DNA from 4 places in the Mesorhizobium sp. WSM4810 genome. Region 1 is predicted to be linked to each of the others. Evidence: riboswitches for the same ligand, from Rfam matches in the RefSeq annotation. Region 1 holds a riboswitch; each other region holds the start of a gene.
The links. Region 1 has a riboswitch for cobalamin ahead of AC0L3O_RS27365 (ABC transporter ATP-binding protein). Riboswitches for the same ligand answer to the same signal wherever they lie in the genome.

Region 1 (5,227 bases):
GAGCCAATCTCGTGCAGGCCCATCGCACATGATGGCCGATCCTGCCGGTGAAAATCTCGACGGGCGGTTCGGCGCGCTGCGCCGGTCCCAGAGGTCAGTCCAAAGACTCGGCATTGTGCCAGAAGCCGGCAAGTGTGCATGGCAGCCCATCATGAACGATTGCGAATGAGCATGGTGACCACGAAGAAAGCGCCGACCGAACTGGTGATGATGCCGATCGGCAGTTCCTGCGGCGGCAGCAGCGTGCGCGCCAGAAGGTCGCTTGCCAGCAGCAGCACCGCTCCGAAGAGGGCGCAGCTTGCAATCAGGCGCAGATGCAACGGGCCGGCCAGGGGCCGGGACAGATGCGGGATCATCAGCCCGACGAAACCGATGACACCTGCGACCGAGACCAGGATCGCCGTCGAGAAGGCAGCGACGAGAAACGCCGCCCTGCGCATCCGCACAACCGGCACGCCGAGGCTTTCGGCAGCATTCTCGCCGGCCAGGAAGGCGTCGAGCTTGCGATGGTTCCACAGGCCATAGGCAAGAATGGTGCCCGCGCCAAGAGCAGCCAGCCCGACATTGTCCCATCGCGCCAGGCCGAGCCCGCCCATCGTCCAGAACAACACCGAGTGAGCGGCGCGTTGGTCTCCGGCGAAGACGAGATAGTTGGTCAGGGCGATGAACATGAAAGAGACGGCAAGCCCGGCCAGTATCAGCCGTTCGGGGCCTTGCCCCCTCACCCGCGTAACCAGCAAAAGCACGATGCCGGCGGCCAATATGCCGCCGGTGAAGGCGGCAACCGGCAACGTCCAGATGCCGAAACGGTCGCCAAAAATGGTGATGACGGAAACAGCACCCGCCGCCGCACCGGAGGACAGGCCGAACAGGAACGGATCGGCGAGGTCGTTTCGGGTTACCGTCTGCAGCAGCGCGCCGATGACGCCCAGCCCGGCGCCGACACAGATCGCCATGATCGTGCGCGGCAGCCTGAGATCGACGACAATCTTGGCAACCGGGATCTTGGCGACCGGGATATTGGCGACCGAGCCGGGCACGAGGTCTCCGTCCAGCCCGGCCGCATGTCCGAGCGCAGCAATCACGTCGCTCAACGCTATGACTGTCGATCCATAGGCGATCGACAGCAGAGCAAGAGCGGCGATTGCTGCCGCTCCTGCTGCCATGGCCAATTCGAACGCCCTGTGGCGCAAGCTCAGAAGGCTTCCGGGTGCATCGCGCTGGCGATCTTGCCGATCGCCTCGATGTTGGCGGGTCCGGGGGTCAATTCGGCATAGCGCAGCGCGACGAAGCGCTCGTTCCTGACCGCATCGGTCTCCTTCATTGCCGGATGGACTTTGAGGAAGTCGAGCAGTTTCCTGTAACCGCCGCCGTCCTGGTAGTCGAGCAGGATCAGGAACTGCGGATTGCGGGAAGCGACCGTTTCCCAGTCCGTATTGCCCCAGCTCGTCTGCATGTCGGCCATGATGTTGTCGCCGCCGGCAGCGGCGATCATGGCGCTGGGGATCGCGAACTTGCCTGATGTGAAGGGTTTGTCTTCGCCGGAGTCGTAGAGAAACACCCGCGTCCGCTCGCGGTCGCCGACCTTTGCCGTGATATCGGCGAGTTGCGCTTTCCAGCCTGAAACGAGTTTTTTCGCCTCGGCCTCCTTGCCGAAAATCCTGCCCAGCTTTTCGATGTCGCCGTAGAGCAGGTCCATCGAGGCGGCGGGGCGGTTGTTGTCGAGATGGACGCAGCTTTCCGTCAGCACCAGCGTCTTGACGCCGTGCGGCGCCAGCGTATCGGGCGTTACCTCGCCGCCCGGCTTCATGCCGTAATACCAGCCGGCGAAGAAGAAATCGGGCTCGACCGCGACCAGGTTTTCGAGCGTCGGGTATTTCGGCGCGAGTTCCGGGATCGCGCCCTGCCCGGCCTTGAATTCCGGACCGACCTTGTACCATCCGGTGATGCCGGTCAGGCCGACGATCGACGGTTGCAGCCCCAGCGCGAAGGCCATCTCGGCCATGTTCATATCCTGGATGACGGCGCGCTTCGGCGCGGCGTCGAACGTCAGCGTTGTGCCGCAGCTGTCGACTGTTACCGGGAAAGCGAAGGCGGCCTGGGCAAGCAGCAGAGAGGCAAAAGACAGTGCGAGGCGTTTCACGGGTGTTGCTCCTTGGTTAGATCAGAAGAGGCACGGTTCGGGACTTCGAACACCGTGAGTTCGCGGTCTTCGGTGGGATGGCGCAGCCGAAGCACCTCGACGCCGAAAATCTCGCGGATCAACTGCTTGGTCAGCGCCTCGCGCGGACCGGCGAGTGCCTGCAGGCGGGCCTCGTTCATCACCGCGACCCTGGTGGCAAATGGCGTGACCAGCGACAGATCATGCAGCACCGCCACGACGGTCATGCCAAGCTGCGATACGAGTTCGAGAAGTTCGCTGCGGGCGCGCGGATCGAGATGATTGGTCGGTTCATCGAGGAACAGGATTTTCGGCTCCTGGGCGATGGCGCGCGCCAGCTGGGCGCGTTGCCGCTCACCACCCGACAGCGAGCCGATCGTGCGGCCGAGCAGCGGCAGCAGGCGGGTTCTGCGAAGCGCTTCGACGACAACGTCGCGTTGCTCGCTCCTGCGTCGCAAGCCGGCATGCGGGACCCGCCCAAGTCCGACGTAGTCGATCACGGCAAGCCGCGGATCGGGTTGATCGGTCTGGCCGACGACCGCCATGTGCAGCGCCCGCTCGGCGGCCGAAAATGTCTCCAGCCGGCGTCCGGAAAATCTCACATCTCCCGCGCTCGGACGCAGCGTGCCGCATAGCATGCGCAGCAGCGTCGTCTTGCCGGCGCCGTTGGGACCGATGATGGCGAGGCGGTCTCCCGCCGCGACCGAAAGGCTGACCGCACTGACCAGTCGCTGGCCATTCGCCGTGGCGCTCAGTTCACGCGCTTCAAGAAGAGGCTGGCAGGCGTCCAACTTACCGTCACTTTCTCAATGGCGACGGAAGGAAGCTGGACCGGCCGACAAGACCGATGTCCACGTCTCCTCCCGGCACACCCCGTCCGGTCAACTCGTGCGATGGCAGGTCTCCTGGCTCGCGGGTCCTTGCGCCATCCTGCCTTCCCAGCCTTGCCGGCCAGTGGCATTTTCGGATTTTGCTCGCCGCTTACAGTTGCGGGGGCAGCCACGGCCTCGATCCGAAGGTCTCACCGTGTTCCCTTTTCACCCCTCGCCTTTCGGCTTGGGGACCATCAGTCAGCCACCCTAGTTTTCCGCCAATCCCAGCGCAATAAGCTTCCGGGGTTCGGAGTGCCCCGCGAGCAATGGTCTTGTCAGAGAGGATACTGAATTTCGTAATGTAATAACGTTACTAATTAAAAGACAACGCCTGCTCCTGTCAAGCCCTTCGCCCGACGCGTTCGACTTGCCGACCAGCGTCGCTTTGCGCGGTGCGCAATTTCGATCAAACTGCCTCCATCAGGACGCGGCACTATGAGCCGGCCAAATGCACAGTCCCACAGCAAGGAGCCATATGAACCCGACCGAGAGAGCGCTGTGGTTCGTCGAAAGCCATCTGCCGGAAGCCATCTCGCTCGACGATATCGCCAAAAGCAGCGGCGTGTCGCGCTTTCACGTGACGCGGGCTTTCGGCGCGGCGACCGGCCGTTCGGTGATGGGCTACCTGCGTTCTCGCCGCCTGACCGAGGCGGCGCGCAGGCTCGCCGCCGGCGCACCGGACATCCTCTCGGTCGCGCTCGAGGCCGGCTATGCCTCGCATGAGGCTTTCACCCGCGCCTTCCGCGACCAGTTCGGCACCACGCCGGAACTGGTGCGCGCGCAAGGCTCACTCAAAAACGTCGATCTCGTGGAGCCGATCCTGATGGACCAGTCCTTCCTCACCAATCTCGAGCCGCCGCGTTTCGAAACCAGCCGGCCGTTCCTCATCGCCGGTCTTGGCGAGCGCTACAGTTGCGAAACCAGCGCCGGCATCCCGATGCAATGGCAAAGGTTCGGCCCCTATGTCGGCAACATTCCAGGCGAGGTCGGCGACGTCGCCTATGGCGTCTGCGTCAACGGCGACGATGCAGGCAATTCGACTATATCGCCGGCGTCGAGGTGTCCGATTTCTCGGACCTGCCGAAGGAGTTTTCGCGCGTACGCGTGCCGGCGCAGAAATACGCCGTGTTCGCCCATCGCGACCACATCTCGACCATCCGCCGCACGGTCAACACGATCTGGAACAAATGGCTGCCGGCCTCCGGGCACAAGATTGCCGACGCGCCCGAATTCGAGCGCTACGGCCCCGAATTCGATCCGCGCAGCGGCAATGGCGGGCTGGAAATCTGGATACCGGTCAAAGGGTGAGGAAGGGCCAGTTTTCAACTTGTGTTGGAGACTAGTGTCGAGGCGCTCCGCCTTATCTTGCCTTCTCCCCTTGTCCCACAAGGGGAGAGTGGAAAGACGCTACAACTCCAGGTTCCAGTTCTGGCCGACCAGATCCTTGCCGAAGGCATGGTGGCGCTCCTGATTGGCCAGCTTGAACCCGGCCGCCTCGTAGATGCGGCGCGCTGAAGTGAGCACGTCGTTGGTCCACAGCGTCAATTTCTTGTAGCCCTTGGCACGGGCAAAGCCGATGCATTCCTCGACCAGCCGCCTGCCGATGCCGAGACCGCGCGCCGAGCGCTCGACATAGAGCAGGCGCAGCTTCGCCACCGCGTCCGACTGGCGCACGACGAAGACCGAGCCGACGACTTCCCCTTCCCGCTCGGCGATCCAGCTGCGTTCCCATTTCGGATCGTAGGATTTGACGAAAGCGCCGAGGATTTCGGCGACCAGCGCCTCATAAGTTTCGTCCCAGCCATATTCCTGCGCATAGAGCAGGCCCTGGCGATGGATGATCCAGCCGATGTCGCCGACCTGCAAAGACCGCAGCATGTAAGGGACCCTGGGCTCTGCACTCTCGCCCAGCAGGCGCTGCACCGTCTGCATCGCCTTGACCAGCCTGTCCTGTTCCGGTGCGGCGAGCCGGTCGAGCAGGGCCGCGACCTGATCGTGCGAACCCTGGTTCAGCGGCGCGAACGCCGCTCTTCCCGCCGGCGTCAGCGCAATCGACGAGCGCCGAGCATCGGCTTGCGTCGCCACGCGCTCGACCAGGCCACGCTCCTCGAACTTCTTCAGCAACCGGCTGAGATAGCCGGGGTCGAGACCGAGATCGCGCGCAAGATCGGTGGCGGTCAGGCCATCGCGATGC
Region 2 (5,227 bases), on a different contig from region 1:
GAGCGCTACGGAGTTTAAGCTCCCCGGTCAGGCGTCGATCTCGAGCGCCGTCAGCGGCTTCGAACAGCAGGCCAGGATGAAGCCGTCGTCGATCTCGTGATCGAGGATGCCGCCATTGTGGCTCATCTCGACTGTGCCCGAGACCTTTTTCACCTTGCAGGTTCCGCACAGGCCGAACTCGCAGGCTGCGGGAATTCGTACGCCCGAAGCGCGCGCCGTCTGCAGCACGGTCTGGCCGGCAACGCATTCGGCATCGATATCCGAAAGCGAAAAGCGGATCGGCGTTGCGGCCTCGGCAGGTACCTCGACCCCGCGCTCTGCCGGCCCACCCTTTGCCGGCCCACCCTCTGCCGGCGAACCGAACGGGGCCGGTATTTCCTCCACCGCCGGGGCCGCAAAGCTCTCCTGATGGTAGTTGGCCATGTCGAAGCCGGCCGCCTCCAGCATCTGCCGCACGGCGCGCATGAACGGGTCGGGGCCGCAGCAGAAAATTTCGCGCTCGCGAAAATCGGGGGCCAGCAGCGGCAGCCGTATCGCGTCGATCCGGCCCATATGGCCGAACCAGCCCTCGCGGCTGGACCGCTCCTCGATCATGAAGCCGAGCGTCAGGCCCGGCATGCGGCTGCCGAGCAGCTCGAGCTCCTTGCGGAAGATGATCTCCTCGGGCTTTCGCGCGCAGTTGACGAAGCCGACATCTGTCCATGGCGCGCAGTCGTTCAGCCAGCGCAGCATCGACATCATCGGCGTCACGCCGGAGCCGGCCGAAATGAACAGATACTTGGCCGCTGGATGGCTGTGCAGCGAAAAGTCGCCCGCCGGCCCATAGGCCTTCACGTGAACGCCGGGTGTCAGATTGTCGAACATCCAGCGGGTGCCGAGGCTGCCGGCCTGCGCTTTCACCGTCACCGCGATCGAGAACGGCCGCGACGGCGAGGACGACAGCGTATAGGTCCGCATCATCGGGCCCTCGGTGGTCGGCAGTTCCAGCGTCACGAACTGTCCCGGTCTGTAGCGGAACCAGGTCTGGTTGTCAGAGCGGAAGGTGAAGGTCTTCACGTCAGGCGCCTCGTCGCTGACGCCGATGACTTCCAGCACCTGGAGCCTGTCGTTCCAGGGCGCCATCTCGTCGAGATGGCGGTAGAGGCCAAGGTCCGACATCGCATTCATCCCCTTGACCTCGTTCAGGCGACGCTGCGCAGCGCCGGCCGCCCGGCTTCGGCAAGGCGCGGCCCGATGAAGGAGGCGTACCATTCGACGAACTGGATGACGCCGCCCTCATGCAGTTCCGAATAGGGGCCGGGCTCATAGGCCGGCGACAGGACGCCGAAGGCGTTTTCCTCGACAATGCGACGGTCCTGGTCGTTGGTCTCGGTCCAGACATGGGTAAGCTCGGCGAGGTCGTAGTCGACGCCTTCGACCGCGTCCTTATGGACAAGCCATTTGGTGGTGACGGCCGTTTCCGTGGCGCTGATCGGCAGCACGCGGAAGGTGACGGCATGATCGCCGAGGATGTGGTTCCAACTCGTCGGATAGTGATAGAGCAGCAGCGAGCCGATACGGTCGGTGGAAACGCTGTCGGAAAGGCCCCTCTTCACCGCGCGTCTGCCCGTCATTGTATAGCTGACGGCGTCGCGCAGCAGCGGCGCGCGGGTGGCGCGATACTGCCCGGCAGGATCGATGCGGAACTTGCTCGGCAAGCCCGCCGCCTCGCATTTCGCCCAGTGCGCGAGCATCTCCGGATCGCTGTCGGCGCCCTGCACGCCGGTGACGGTCGGCGCTTCCGGGAATGTCTTGCAGAGTTCCGGATGGTTGCCGGCGCAATGGTAGCACTCGCGGTTGTTCTCCCAGACGAGTTTCCAGTTGCCCTTCTCGACGATGGTCGATTCGAAGGCGATTTTTGCCTCGCGCAGCCGGTGCGGCAGGAGGTAAGGCTCGATCATGGCGCGCATCGGCGCGAAGTCGGCCGGCTCGTTGGCCAGGCAGATAAAGATGTAGCCGCCAACGCTTTCGCAAGCCACCGGCTTCAGGCTGAACTGGCTCTTGTCGAAGCCGTCTGCCATCTGGCGAGCAAACAACAGCCGGCCGTCCAGTTCGTAGGTCCACTGGTGATAGGGGCAGACGAGCTTCGCCGCAGTGCCCTTGTCGGCATTGCAGACACGGCTGCCGCGATGGCGGCAGGAATTGTGGAAGGCATTGATCTTGCCTTGCTGGTCGCGGACCAGCACGACCGGATAGTCGCCGATCTGGGCGGTGATGTAGCTGCCAGGTTTCGGCAACTCGCAATCGTGGCCGATGAACAGCCAGTCGCGATACCAGATCAGCTCCATGTCGAGCTTGAAGAAATCTGGATCGGTGTAGAAGGGCTGCTCGAGCGAATAGCCTTGCCTACGGCCGTGCAAGAGCCTCAGCATGTCGTTGCGCGCGTCCATGTCCTGTCCTCGTGTAAGGACTGAACTGGTGGTGATGGAGGGAGGACCGCTTGCACGCCGGCGACAGGGCCGGAGATGCATCATCCACCTCTTGACCGCCCACCGCGATCAGTCGAGTCTAAAAATCTCGGGCTGGTTTCCGGGCTCTGGAGTGTCCTTGCGGACTCATCGCGACACCTTCCCAGGCTTGTGGCCCAGTGGTCTCCCGTTGCGACTTGAACTCCACCACCGTTGCGGGGGCAGCGCCGGGTTCTGACCGGCTTCCCAATTCTCCGCTTCGTCGTCACCAAGCGGCACCTGAGATGGCGTGATCTAATCATGCCGGCCGGCTGACTGTCGGCATGAAAGCGACATCGTATCCATGCGGCGCGACACGGCGGGCGAAACCAGCAGGTTTATATCTGCAGGGCTGAAACACCACTTTTTCGGCGGCCACTGTCTTCTGCCGTGACATCGAATCCGACCCGCGGCGGAGATCAGGAAGGATAACAGTTTACAAAAGTGACTATTAGCCGCTTCTAAAATCGAACCGAACGGTTCGTTTCTGTTGACAATGCGTGCAGCACGCTGTGAACGCAAATTCGCCAATCCGTCAAATCATGAATGGCTAATTTTGAATAAGATATTGAAAACAAACCATAAAACCATGGTAGTAGATGCCTCTGGTACAATTTCAAGGTGTAGATTCTTGGTCCACATGGAACAACTTCGTGATTGGAATCCGCCGAATGGCCTTCCCACATCGGGGCTGTCCGAACGACGCGCATCCTCCCAAGACACGCCGCTAGCCGGACGGAAGACTAAGATACTGGAGTCCTAAAAATGAAAAAGATCGCTCTTGCTACCGTCGCCGTTCTGGCCATCACCGGCAGCGCCTTTGCCGGCAGCGACCATTATGGGTCCAACGCCGCCAACCAGCCGACTGCTGCGATCGACAGCTCGTATACGGCCTCTGTCCAGACGCCGGCTCACGCTGAAAAGCAGCCCGTTGGCCAGGGCGCCGACCGCAACCTTTTCGGCAACAATTAACAGCTGGTCCCAAACAGCAAAGTGGCGGTCCGCCGCTCGGGATCTGAGGAACTCAGGAGTACTTGAAATGAAGAAGCTCATTCTTGCCACCGCAGCCATTGTGGCGGTCTCCGGCGGCGCTTTTGCCGGCAGCGACAACTTTGGATCGAACGGTGCCAACCAACCGGCCGCCGCGGTCGACAGCAACTCGTACACGGCTTCGATTCGGAATTCGGCTTCGGCGCAGAATCCGGTTCCGGCTGACGAGAAACCCGTCAACGGCAGCGACCGTAACCTGTTCGGCAACAACTAACAGTTCGTTCCAACAGCGGCGGCGGCATTTGCCCGCCGCGCTGGTGGAACCAAGAAAATCCAGTAGTTTTGAAAATGAAGAAGATCGTTCTTACCGCTGCCGCGCTTTTGATTGCTGCCGGCAGCGCTTTTGCCGGTAGCGACAACTTTGGCGGAACCGACATCAACAAGCAGGCGACCATCAACGTCGACAACACGCAGACGTCTTCGGTACGCAATACCGGCTCGCCGGTCTACAAGCTGCTCAACTCGTCGGGCGACTTACAGAAGTCCGCCCCGCAGGGCAGCGACCGGAGCCTGTTCGGCCGCTAGCGCATCGGCCCGAAAATCGGTTCGATTTTCGGAAAGCACGATGCGCAGCGTTAAAGTGTTAGAGCGTACTTTTGTGCGTCCACTTGGACGCACGTCGCTCTAACAGCGACCGGAACGCACAAGAGCGGCGGGCTTTGCCCGCCGCTCTTGTTTTTGGGTCACCAAACTCCATCAGTTCGGCTGCCGCCTCTCAGGCTGCCTTTGCTTCCGCTTTGTGGAGCGTGAATGAATGTCCGTCGGCATCGAAAATATGCAGGTCGCCGGCATCGGCATTCAACCGCAGCGCAGCGCCGCGCTTGACCTCGACATTGCCTGGCAGCTTGGTCACCAGCGGCAGGTCGGCGCGGCCGATGTCGACATAGACGAGCTGGACCTCGCCGAGCTGCTCGACATAGTCCACTGTTCCCTCGAAAAGATAATCGGCGCCGGTGGCGATCGTCAGATCCTCCGGCCGCACGCCGAAGCTCACCGAAGCGCCCGTCGCCGAGGCCGGCGTGGCGATCGGCACCGTCGCCTTGCGGCCGCCGACATGGCTGACGATGGTCGGGTTGCCTGATTTGTCGATCGTCGCCGGCAGGATGTTCATGGCCGGCGAGCCGATGAACTGGGCGACGAACAGATTGCCGGGTCTCTTGTAGAGCTCCATCGGCGTGCCGACCTGCTCGATATGGCCCTCCTTGAGCACCACGATGCGGTCGGCCAGCGTCATCGCCTCGACCTGGTCGTGGGTGACGTAGATCATCGTTGTAGCAGGCATCGATTCCTTGAGCTTGGCGATCTCGATGCGGGTGGCGACGCGCAGGGCCGCGTCGAGGTTCGACAGCGGCTCGTCGAACAGGAAGACCTTGGGGTTGCGCACGATCGCGCGGCCGATGGCGACGCGCTGGCGCTGGCCGCCCGACATCGCCTTGGGCAGGCGGTCGAGATATTTGGTCAGCTGCAGGATTTCCGCCGCCTGGCGCACTCGCTTGTCGATCTCGGCCTTGCTCTCCTTGCCGATCTTCATCGAGAACGCCATGTTGTCGTAGACGGTCATGTGCGGATAGAGCGCATAGGACTGGAACACCATGGCGATGCCGCGCTTCGACGGCGGCACGTCGTTCACCACCTCGCCGGCGATCTTGAGCTCGCCGGAGGTGATTTCCTCAAGCCCGGCGATCGACCGC
Region 3 (5,227 bases), on a different contig from region 1:
GTCGAGCGGCTGGTGGAGCTTGGCGTCAACACCTGAAGCTCAAATCCAGCGCCGCACCCTTTTCGCGTAATCCCGGTATTTCTTGCCGAATTTCGTTGCCAGAACTTTTTCCTCGCCCTCGATCGCCATTTTCTGCGTTGCGAAGGCGGCGATGATCGCCAGCGGCAGGAACCATACGTTCCCCGAGATAAGGGCAACGCCGATCATCAGCAGCGTGTTGGCCAGATAGATCGGATTGCGGCTGACGGCGAAGGGGCCCGATGTAACCAGATGGTCCGGCACGGCGTTCGGGTGGAGCGTCGTCTTTGCCCGGATCATGATGCGGATCGCCGTGAACCAGAGTGCGACGACGCCGAACAATGCCACCCAGCCGGCCGCGAACAGGATGTCGCCCAAAAGGCCGCCGATCCATGGCAGCGGATAAAGCAAGCCAAGCGCGATGCTGACGGCGATGGCCGCGACATAGATCAGCGGCGGCCACGGTATAAACCCCGGTTTTTGCTGTCCCGGTTTCTGTTGGCCCGGTTTCTGCTGATGGTCGGTCATTGTGCTCCTCCCTCCATCAAAGTGCCGTCGGCCTTGGCAGTGCAGGCGCCGGCGAGTTCGTCGAGACGCGCCTTCCATTCAGCAGCCTGGTCGTTGCGGTAGAGCCGATCAAGCGTGGCCTCGCCCTCGAGCGTATCGAGCATGCAGACACAATAGCTGCTGCAGAACTCCGTGTCGCGCGATTGCTCGCACGATGCCTGGCATTCTTTTAGGAAGGTGACCTGCCTGGTTTCGACGGCTGCCGGCATGACTTGCGAAGTCAGCCAGACCGAGCCGATCAGCACCGGCTGGTGGATCAGATAGAAGGCGAGGCTGTGCCGGCCGATAAAGACCAGCGGATTAGTCCAGCGGCCGGGCGCCAGGCCCGCCAGCCGCGTCAGCACGCCGGAGGCGAAGGCAAGCTTTGCCGCTGCGATGCCGACAAGCACAGCGCCGAACCATGGAAACAGCGGGACATAATCGTTGGAGCGCGGGTTGGTTGCCGACAGGCCGACCCACCACAGGGCCGGATGATCGAAGATCCCGGACCTGAGGTAGAGCGGCGCGGTGATGACGAAAGCTGCGACAACCAGCGTCACCAGCGCCGGCAGCCGCAGAAACGCCAGGCCGAGCAGGCTGGCGAGCGCGATCTCGTGCAGGATGCCGAAGAAGATGAAACTGTCGGGTGTGGCAAGCCTAGTGGCGGCCGATATGGCGAGCGCCGCCCCGCCGACCATGGCGAAGCGTTTCCAGAAGCCGTTCCAGCGGATTTGCTTGCCATGGGCGAGGAACAGGCTGACGCCGACCAGGAACAGGAAGGTCGAAGCGATGCAGCGCGCGTAGAATTTCCACCAGCCAAAGGCGGTCAGGCCGGGATCGGTGTAGCCGAAGAATTCGAGATCCCAGGTGAGATGGTAGCTCGCCATGGCAAGCAAAGCGATGCCGCGGGCGACGTCGATGGCGATGATGCGCCTGGATCGGTCCTGAACGGCCGGCGTAGGAATGGTCATGGTCTCGCAATTCTGATTCAGTGCTGCAAGACGATTATCATGGTTGCCCCGGACAAAAGAAGACAGGCGCCGTTCCTTCTTCCTTCTCCCCTTGTTGTGGGAGAAGGTGGATTGGCGCGCAGCGCCAAGACGGTTGAAGGGGTGCTGGCCGGAGCGCTGTTGGTGCCAAGCTGGAACACCCCTCATCCGACCTCGCTTCGCGAGGCCACCTTCTCCCACAAGGGGAGAAGGAAGAGCCCACGAGAAACGATTACCTTGACGGCGCATTCGCGCTGCTAGCTGGCGGAATTTGGTTTGCCGGGCGCGGCGATTCTGCCTATAGTCGCAGCCGTCGTCGGTTCCGTTTTGGAACCAAGAGGGAATGCGGTAGGGGCAAATTCGCCCGATGCCGTGGCTGCCCCCGCAACTGTGTGCGGTAGTCCTCTCCATATGCCACTGAAGATTTTCTTCGGGAAGAGCTTCTTCGGGAAGGTGGGGAAGGGCGCTGATCCGCGAGCCAGGAGACCTGCCGGCGACAGGAGAACTGACTTCTATGCCCTCGGGTGGAGGGCGAAAGGACAAGACATGAATACCGCTTCCGTCTCGCTCGGCGCTTCCGTCTCCTCGCAGTCGCGCTTTGTGCAGTTGGCGCTTGCTGCATTTCTCGGCGTTTTCGTCATGGGCTTTGTCGGCTTCTCGCATATCGATGCGGTCCACAATGCCGCTCACGACTATCGCCATTCGATGGGCTTTCCATGCCACTGACGGGGGGCCACTGACGAGGGGCTGACACCATGACACTGTTTCGCAACGTCGTGTTCATCGCGGCGATGGCAGGGCTTGTGGCCGGCGTCGTTCTCGCCTGCATGCAGGCCTACGCCACGGTGCCACTCATCCTCAAGGCGGAAGTCTACGAACAGGCCGGCGGTGGTCACACGCATGACCATGGTTTGGCGCCGGCCGCAGCAGGCAGCAATGCCATGAGCAGCGCCGTGCCGGCTGAAGCAGCCACCGCGGAAGAGGAAGGCTGGGCGCCGGCCGATGGCTTCGAGCGCTTCGCCTTCAACGTCGTTGCCAACGTCGTCACCGGCATCGGCTTTGCGCTGATCCTGGTCGCCGCTTCGGAATTCGCCGGCGGCATCGGCAATTGGCGACAGGGCCTGTTCTGGGGCCTTGCCGGCTTCGCGGTGTTCACGCTGGCCCCGAACCTCGGCCTGCCGCCCGAACTGCCGGCGATGCCGGCGGCCGATTTCGCCCAGCGCCAGATCTGGTGGACGGCGACCGTGGTGGCGACGGCTGCCGGTCTCGGGCTGCTCGCCTTTCGCAAATCGCTGCCGCTGGCCCTTCTTGCCGTAGCGTTGATCGTCGCGCCGCATATTGTCGGCGCGCCGCAGCCCGAAAGTTTCGAATCGCCGATCCCGGAAGGCATGCACCACCAGTTCGTGGTGGCGGTGACGCTGACCAATCTGGTGTTCTGGCTGGTGCTCGGCGCTGTCGTCGGCGTGGTGCGCGGCCGCTTGACCGGCGCCGCAACCGGCCTGCGCGACAGCCTTGCCTGATCGCGCTGCTCCAGGCAGCAAGCTGACCCTGGTCGTCGGCGGTGCACGCTCGGGCAAGAGCGCGCATGCCGAAAGCCTGGTGACGGCCTGTCCAGCGCCGTGGACCTACATCGCCACGGCGCAAGCCTATGACGACGAGATGCACGAACGCATCGCGCTGCACCGAGCGCGGCGTTGCGACGGTTGGACGACGATCGATGCGCCGCTCGATCTCGTCGGCGCGATCGGGGCGCTGCCTGACGGCCGGCCTGTCCTGATCGACTGCCTGACGCTGTGGCTGTCCAACCATATGCTGGCCGAACGCGACATTGAGGCCGAATGCCGAGGGCTGGCGGATGTGCTGTCGCGGCCGCGCGGGCCGTGGTTCGTGGTTTCCAACGAGGTCGGCCAGGGCATCGTGCCTGACAATGCGCTTGCCCGCCGGTTTCGCGATGCCGCCGGCCGGCTCAACCAGCAGGTCGCCGCCGTCGCCGGCACGGTGCTGCTGATGGTGACGGGACTGCCGCTCAAGGTGAAGTGATATGACCGATATCGATGACAGGGACGAGCAACGCCACCGCGCCAAGATGGCCAAGCGCAAGGCGGTGCAGGACGCCGAGGTCGCGGCCAAGACGGTCGAGAAGGGACTGCTGATCGTCAACACCGGGCCAGGCAAGGGCAAGACCACCGCCGCCTTCGGGCTGGCGCTGAGGATGCTTGGCTACGGCAGGCGTGTCGGCGTCGTCCAGTTCATCAAGGGCAAATGGCATACCGGCGAGAAGGACGCCTTTGCCGCTTTCGGCGACCGGGTCGTCTGGCACACGATGGGCGAGGGTTTTACCTGGGAAACGCAGGATTTGAAGCGCGACATCGCCGCCGCCGAGGCTGCCTGGGCCAAGGTGCTCGAGCTAATGGCCGATCCATCGATTAGCCTTCTGGTGCTCGACGAGTTGAACATCGCGCTGCGCTACGACTATCTCGATCTCGACACGGTGGTGGCGGCGCTGAAGGGCCGCCGCGAAAACCTGCATATCGTCGTCACCGGCCGCAACGCCAAGCCGGCGCTGGTCGAGGCGGCCGATTTGGTCACCGAGATGGGCGTGACCAAGCATCACTTTTCCGCCGGCGTGAAGGCGCAGCAAGGCATAGAGTTTTGAGGTTTTGCCCGCCACTTCTCCTTCTCCCCTTGTGGGAGAAGGTGGATTGGCGCGTAGCGCCAAGACGGTTGAGGGGTGCTGGACGGAGCGCCGTCGGTACCAAGCTGGAACACCCCTCATCCGGCCGCTTCGCGGCCACCTTCTCCCACAAGGGGAGAAGGGGAGGCCGCAGTCACGCAACGATGACGATCACCGACAGCAAGCCGAACAGTCCCATCAGCAGAAAGTCGGCAACCCGATAGAGTCTTAGCGCTCGTCTGATGTCCACGCTCTCGACATCGCGGCGGCCGCCTTCACCCATGAACGCGTCGTCGACCATGACGCCGTCGTAGGAGCGTGGCCCGGCCAGCGCCAGGCCGAGCGCGCCGGCCATCGCCGCCTCAGGCCAGCCGGCATTGGGCGAGCGGTGCTTTTTCGCGTCGCGCCGCACGGTGCGCCAGGCGTTGCCGGCATCGGCGTCTTTGACGAGGAAGGCGGCCAGCACGATAAGCAGTGCGGTCAGCCGCGACGCCGGCAGGTTGATCAGATCGTCGAAGCGCGCCGCCGCCCGGCCGAAAGCCTCATGGCGCGGCGTGCGGTGGCCGATCATCGAATCGGCGGTGTTGGCGGCCTTGTAGGCGACGCCGCCGGCCAGCCCGCCGACGCCGATCCAGAAGACCGGCGCGACGACGCCGTCGGAAAAATTCTCGGCCAGGCTTTCGATCGCCGCGCGGCAGACACCGGCTCTGTCGAGCTTTTCCGGATCGCGGCCGACGATCTGCGAGACGGCAACACGACCGATGTCGAGTCCGCCATTGTCGAGTCCGTCGGCCACCGCCTCGACATGCTCGGCCAGGCTCTTCTGCGACAGCAGCGATGTCGCCAGGAGCGCGGTGAGGATCAATCCGGCTGGAATGCCCGCAAGCATGGTTTCCACAGCGAAAGCGATGGTGGCCGGCACCAGCACGATGATCAGCAGCGCATGAACACCGCGCCGGCGGCGCAGGGCGTCGGAATCAGTATCGCGGTTGAGCCTGCG
Region 4 (5,227 bases), on a different contig from region 1:
GGATAAGGTTCCTGGTCAATCCAACAGGCCGGTTCGTGGTCGGTGGGCCGCGCGGCGACTGCGGGCTCACCGGACGCAAGATCATCGTCGATTCCTACGGTGGGATGGGGCGTCACGGCGGCGGCGCCTTTTCGGGCAAGGACCCGTCCAAGGTTGATCGCTCGGCCGCCTATGCGGCGCGGTACGTCGCAAAAAATGTCGTTGCAAGCGGCCTTGCGGATGTCTGCGAGGTTCAGCTTGCCTACGCGATCGGTGTGGCCGCGCCGGTGTCTATCCTGATCAATACCTTCGGAACCGCAAAGATCGACGAAAAAAGGATCGAGCGCGTCGTTCTTGAGCTTTTCAATCTCCGACCGAAAGGCATCATCAAGATGCTTGATCTCTTACGCCCAATATACCGCAAGACCGCGACATACGGACACTTCGGCCGCGAAGAGCCGGAGTTCACGTGGGAAAGGACGGACAGAGCTGAGGACCTGCTGCGTGAGGCAGGACCGGCAGCAGCGTGATGCGCCGATGTTGGATGCAGCGGCATACGGCAACTCCATTCCACACCTGCAAAAACCCGCCCGCGCCCGGCGCGGCAGAGGGTGGGTTTTTGGCGGAGATATGAATAGATGCTGGACTATGACGTGCTTTGTATCGGTAATGCCATTGTCGACATCATCGCCCAGTGCGACGAGGCATTCCTTGAGACGAACGGCATCATCAAGGGCGCGATGAATTTGATCGACATGAGGCGCGCCGAGCTGCTCTACAGCCGCATGGGCCCGGCCCTCGAAGCCTCCGGCGGCAGCGCCGGCAACACGGCGGCGGGCGTCGCCAGCTTCGGCGGCCGCGCCGCCTTCTTCGGCAAGGTCTCGAATGACACGCTCGGCGAGATCTACGCCCATGACATGCACGCCCAGGGCGTCGCCTTCGACACCAGGCCGCTCAATGGCGAACCGCCGACGGCGCGCTCGATGATCTTCGTCACGCCGGACGGCGAGCGCTCGATGAACACCTATCTCGGCGCTTGCGTCGAGCTCGGTCCGGAGGATGTCGAGGCGGACAAGGCGTCGGGCGCCGCCGTTACCTATTTCGAGGGCTATCTGTGGGACCCGCCGCGCGCCAAGGAAGCGTTCCGGCAGACGGCGAAGCTCGCCCACGCAGCCGGGCGCGAAGTGTCGATGACATTGTCGGATTCGTTCTGCGTCGACCGCTACCGCGAGGAGTTTCTGGAGCTGATGCGCTCGGGCACCGTCGACATCGTGTTTGCCAACAGCCACGAGATCAAGTCGCTGTACCAGACCGCCTCGTTCGACGAGGCACTGGCGCAGATCCGCACGGATTGCAGGATCGCCGCCGTGACCTGTTCTGAAAAGGGCTCGGTGATCGTGCGCGGCGGCGAGACCGTGGTGATCAAGGCGACCGCGATCAAGGAACTGGTTGACACGACAGGCGCCGGCGATCTCTATGCCGCCGGCTTCCTGCATGGCTACACGCAAGGCCGCGACCTGCAGACCTGCGGCGACCTTGGCTCACTGGCGGCCGGATTGGTGATCCAGCAGATCGGCCCCAGACCCCGGCAGAATTTGCGCCGCGAGGCTGAACAGGCGGGTTCGCTGTAGGGCGGCATTTCCGCCACGTGTTGCCCACCTTCCTGTTGTGCAGGCTGTCCAGACGAGCGCGTGTAAATCGAACGCGTACCAGTCCGAGAAGGATGGCGGTTTTTCTCCAAATTTCTGGTTGTTGAGGCTCAGGAACGTTGTCGCACTTCGGGCCAGTACTGCCCGATCATGAATGGCCAACACGCGCCATTTTTGACGAAGTCGTTTTGGGACGGGATCGTACAAATGGCAGATTGCCCGAGCGGCCAGGCACAGCCTGCGCACACCGGAGAGTGGCGCAGAAGGCTCAGCTCTACGGCGACCTCCGAATTGGGAGCCGCAGGTGAACAGTTCACATAAACACATAAACATTTCTTTATACCTCATTGACAACAAAGCGGGCTGCTGCGATTGTCCGCGTGTCGTGGTTCTCCGCTAGGCGTTGCCGTAGCAGAGCTAAGAGGGAAGCCGGTGCAATGCCGGCGCTGCCCCCGCAACTGTAAGCGGCGAGCCAAACCCATCAATGTCACTGGGGCGAACTGCCCCGGGAAGACGGGGCAGAGGCTGTGACCCGCGAGCCAGGAGACCTGCCACGGTAAACAACGTCCACGGGCGGGGTGTCTGGTGGCCGCGGCAGCTCGGCGTTTATGCCGGCCTGCTAGCGCCTTCCTTGTCCCCGCCGCAACCATCGGGGTATGGAATGAATGTCTCCCAGCAAGTTCCCATAGCAACGCTTGGCATGCCGCGTGTCGGTCGCCGGCGAGAACTGAAATTCGCGCTCGAAAGCTACTGGTCCGGAAAATCTTCTGCTGCCAACCTTCTGTCGACGGCGAAGGCACTCCGTGCCGCCAGCTGGAGCGAGCAGCACGACCGCGGCGTGTCGAAAATCCCGTCGAACGACTTCTCACTGTATGACCATGTGCTCGACACCGCAGCAATGGTCGGCGCCGTGCCAGCTCGTTACGGCTGGACGGGCGGCGAGGTCCCGCTCGACATCTACTTCGCGATGGCGCGCGGGACGCAAGGCGATACTGCGGGTTGTGGACACGCCAGTCACGGGCATGCAGTTCAGGGGCAGCGCGTAACCGCGATGGAAATGACCAAATGGTTCGACACTAACTACCACTACATCGTGCCGGAGCTGAGCCAGGATCAGACATTCGCGCTCTCGTCGACGAACCCAGTCGATCACTTTCTGGAGGCAAAAGAGCTTGGCATCCATACACGCCCGGTCATCCTTGGACCGGTCACCTTCCTCAAGCTGGCGAAGTCTCCCGACCAGGGTTTCGATCCGATAGCGCTCCTACCGCGGCTGCTGCCCGTCTACGAGCAACTCCTGCGGACGCTGGAGCTCTCGGGGGCGGACTGGGTGCAGATTGATGAGCCGGCGCTTGTGCTCGATCTTAACCCGATCGAACGAGCTGCCTTCGAATTCACCTACGGCCAGCTGTCGAAAGCCGCGCCCAAGTTGAAAATTATGCTGGCTACCTATTTCGGGCCGCTCGGGGACAATCTCGAGACCACGCTTTCGCTGCGCCTGGCGGGCCTACATCTCGATCTCGTGCGCGCTCCCGAGCAGTTGGAGACGGTTGGTCGGCTCGCACCGAAGGATCTGGTGCTCTCACTTGGCTTGATCGACGGCCGCAACGTCTGGCGCGCGAACCTGGCTGCCATTCTCGACCGCATCAAGCCGGTCGTTGCCGGCTGGCCGCTGGATCGCGTCGAGATTGCGCCTTCCTGCTCGATGCTTCATGTGCCGATGGACCTGCGGATGGAGACCGCGCTGGATGTGGACGTCAGTTCGTGGCTGGCATTCGCCGCCCAGAAGACTGAAGAGCTGCTCGTGCTGGCCCAAGCCTTATCCGAAGGCAGGGAGGCCGTAGCAGGCTCACTGAAAGCTTCTGCCGAGGCGGCCGCCGCGCGCGCAATGTCTACAAAGGTCCATGATCCGCTCGTCCACGGTCGAATTAGCAGCATTGACGGCGTCATGAAGCAACGAAAGCGCGCATTTGCCAAGCGCTCGAGAGTCCAGGCCGACACGCTCCGCCTGCCGCCGTTCCCGACGACGACCATCGGGTCCTTCCCGCAGACGCACGAGGTGCGCAGGGCGCGCTCCGCTCACGCGAAGGGCCGGCTGAGCTATGTCGACTACCAGGCCTTCCTGAAGAAGGAGACTGAGGCGGCTGTGCGTTGGCAGGAGGAGATCGGGCTGGACGTGCTGGTACACGGCGAGTTCGAACGAAACGACATGGTGCAGCATTTCGGCGAGCAGCTGTCCGGCCTCGCCTTCACCCAGCATGGCTGGGTGCAAAGTTACGGCTCCCGGCTCGTGCGCCCTCCCATCATCTTCGGCGACGTATCGCGGCCCAATCCGATGACGGTCCTCTGGTGGCAATTTGCCCAGTCGCTGACGAAAAAGCCGGTAAAGGGCATGCTCACAGGCCCAGTGACCATTCTTAACTGGTCTTTTGTGCGCGACGACGTACCCCGCGCCGAGGTCTGCCGCCAAATCGCGCTCGCCATCCGCGATGAAGTGGCCGACCTGGAAAGAGCTGGCGCAAGGGTGATCCAGATCGATGAGGCCGCGTTTCGCGAAGGCTTGCCCCTGCGGAAGTCCGACTGGAAACATTATCTCGGCTGGGCTGTCGAATGCTTCCGGCTCGCTTCAACGGGTGTAGCGGACGCGACCCAAATTCACACCCACATGTGCTATTCTGAGTTCAATGAGATCATCGACTCGATCGCTGAACTGGACGCGGACGTGATTTCGATTGAGACGTCGCGCTCCAAAATGGAACTGCTAGACGCCTTCACGAAGTCCAAATATCCGAATGACATCGGTCCTGGCGTCTACGACATTCACTCACCACGTATCCCGGAAGTCGGCGAAATTTTACATCTCGCCCAACTTGCCCGCGCGCGACTGTCGGACGGCCAACTGTGGGTGAATCCGGATTGTGGCCTCAAAACAAGGAAATGGGAGGAGGTCCGGCCTGCCCTCATGAACATGGTCGCTGCCGCATGCGCGCTGCGGGAGAAAGAGCGGGCGCAGGTCGCTGGGCCAGTGTGACCGGCAAACATGTGACCAGCGGGATTCGCGGATCGAATTCAAGGCAGAAGGAACGGCATCGAAAAGCCGCGCACTGCTCGAAGACGCGTGCGAGGCCCCCCACCCTTGTCGTCCAGCCGAAGGTCCGCGCGACGACTCAGCGGCGGGCAGGATCTGGAAGCGCTTCTGGTCGTCCGAAGGACGGATGATTTCGCCACGAAATGAAGGAAGACGGCTTTGTCCATGAGCTGCAGCCTCTCACAGGCGCCAGCGGCCAACAGACACTTCACCGAGGGCCAACGCTTGAGGATGCCGCCTGAGCACCGGCACCATCGAGATAGCGGCCGATCCAGTCGAGTCCGTTACAGCCGGACTCGTCGCTTCGATGACGTAGCTTCGGTTGCACAATGGATGTCCCGGTCGCGGCCCGACGTACGAACCCGGACCTCAGCGCCGACCTAAGGAGACCGACGCACCTTGGGTTGGCCCCTACTGTCGGGTTTGTCGAGTTAGCGACACGGCGATGTTGGGCCCGGCGTGTTGCCGCGCTTTCAGTGAAGCCATTGATAACGTGCAGAACAGTTTTTCT

Region 2: linked by a shared signal. The riboswitch ahead of AC0L3O_RS16800 (aromatic ring-hydroxylating oxygenase subunit alpha) and the one ahead of AC0L3O_RS27365 (ABC transporter ATP-binding protein) in region 1 are both predicted to bind cobalamin.
Region 3: linked by a shared signal. The riboswitch ahead of AC0L3O_RS07900 (CbtB domain-containing protein) and the one ahead of AC0L3O_RS27365 (ABC transporter ATP-binding protein) in region 1 are both predicted to bind cobalamin.
Region 4: linked by a shared signal. The riboswitch ahead of metE (5-methyltetrahydropteroyltriglutamate--homocysteine S-methyltransferase) and the one ahead of AC0L3O_RS27365 (ABC transporter ATP-binding protein) in region 1 are both predicted to bind cobalamin.

The regions. Positions count from the first base shown of each region.
Region 1 is NZ_JBVVQV010000024.1:101,467-106,693, forward strand. Features, by position in the region: gene AC0L3O_RS27355 (FecCD family ABC transporter permease) at 150-1,166, opposite strand; gene AC0L3O_RS27360 (ABC transporter substrate-binding protein) at 1,196-2,143, opposite strand; gene AC0L3O_RS27365 (ABC transporter ATP-binding protein) at 2,140-2,952, opposite strand; cobalamin riboswitch at 3,040-3,244, opposite strand; partial or broken gene AC0L3O_RS27370 (AraC family transcriptional regulator) at 3,509-4,341, shown strand; gene AC0L3O_RS27375 (bifunctional helix-turn-helix transcriptional regulator/GNAT family N-acetyltransferase) at 4,441-5,227, opposite strand, start outside.
Region 2 is NZ_JBVVQV010000010.1:118,449-123,675, forward strand. Features, by position in the region: gene AC0L3O_RS16790 (FAD-binding oxidoreductase) at 1-18, shown strand, start outside; gene AC0L3O_RS16795 (FAD-binding oxidoreductase) at 28-1,158, opposite strand; gene AC0L3O_RS16800 (aromatic ring-hydroxylating oxygenase subunit alpha) at 1,182-2,429, opposite strand; cobalamin riboswitch at 2,543-2,745, opposite strand; gene AC0L3O_RS16805 (DUF680 domain-containing protein) at 3,252-3,458, shown strand; gene AC0L3O_RS16810 (DUF680 domain-containing protein) at 3,526-3,750, shown strand; gene AC0L3O_RS16815 (DUF680 domain-containing protein) at 3,825-4,061, shown strand; gene AC0L3O_RS16820 (ABC transporter ATP-binding protein) at 4,252-5,227, opposite strand, start outside.
Region 3 is NZ_JBVVQV010000004.1:135,503-140,729, forward strand. Features, by position in the region: gene AC0L3O_RS07885 (MerR family transcriptional regulator) at 1-36, shown strand, start outside; gene AC0L3O_RS07890 (methyltransferase family protein) at 40-546, opposite strand; gene AC0L3O_RS07895 (heparan-alpha-glucosaminide N-acetyltransferase) at 543-1,535, opposite strand; cobalamin riboswitch at 1,854-2,062, shown strand; gene AC0L3O_RS07900 (CbtB domain-containing protein) at 2,100-2,279, shown strand; gene AC0L3O_RS07905 (CbtA family protein) at 2,309-3,073, shown strand; gene cobU (bifunctional adenosylcobinamide kinase/adenosylcobinamide-phosphate guanylyltransferase) at 3,096-3,593, shown strand; gene cobO (cob(I)yrinic acid a,c-diamide adenosyltransferase) at 3,595-4,209, shown strand; gene cbiB (adenosylcobinamide-phosphate synthase CbiB) at 4,382-5,227, opposite strand, start outside.
Region 4 is NZ_JBVVQV010000016.1:44,275-49,501, reverse strand. Features, by position in the region: gene metK (methionine adenosyltransferase) at 1-509, shown strand, start outside; gene AC0L3O_RS22040 (adenosine kinase) at 618-1,610, shown strand; cobalamin riboswitch at 1,998-2,198, shown strand; gene metE (5-methyltetrahydropteroyltriglutamate--homocysteine S-methyltransferase) at 2,314-4,659, shown strand.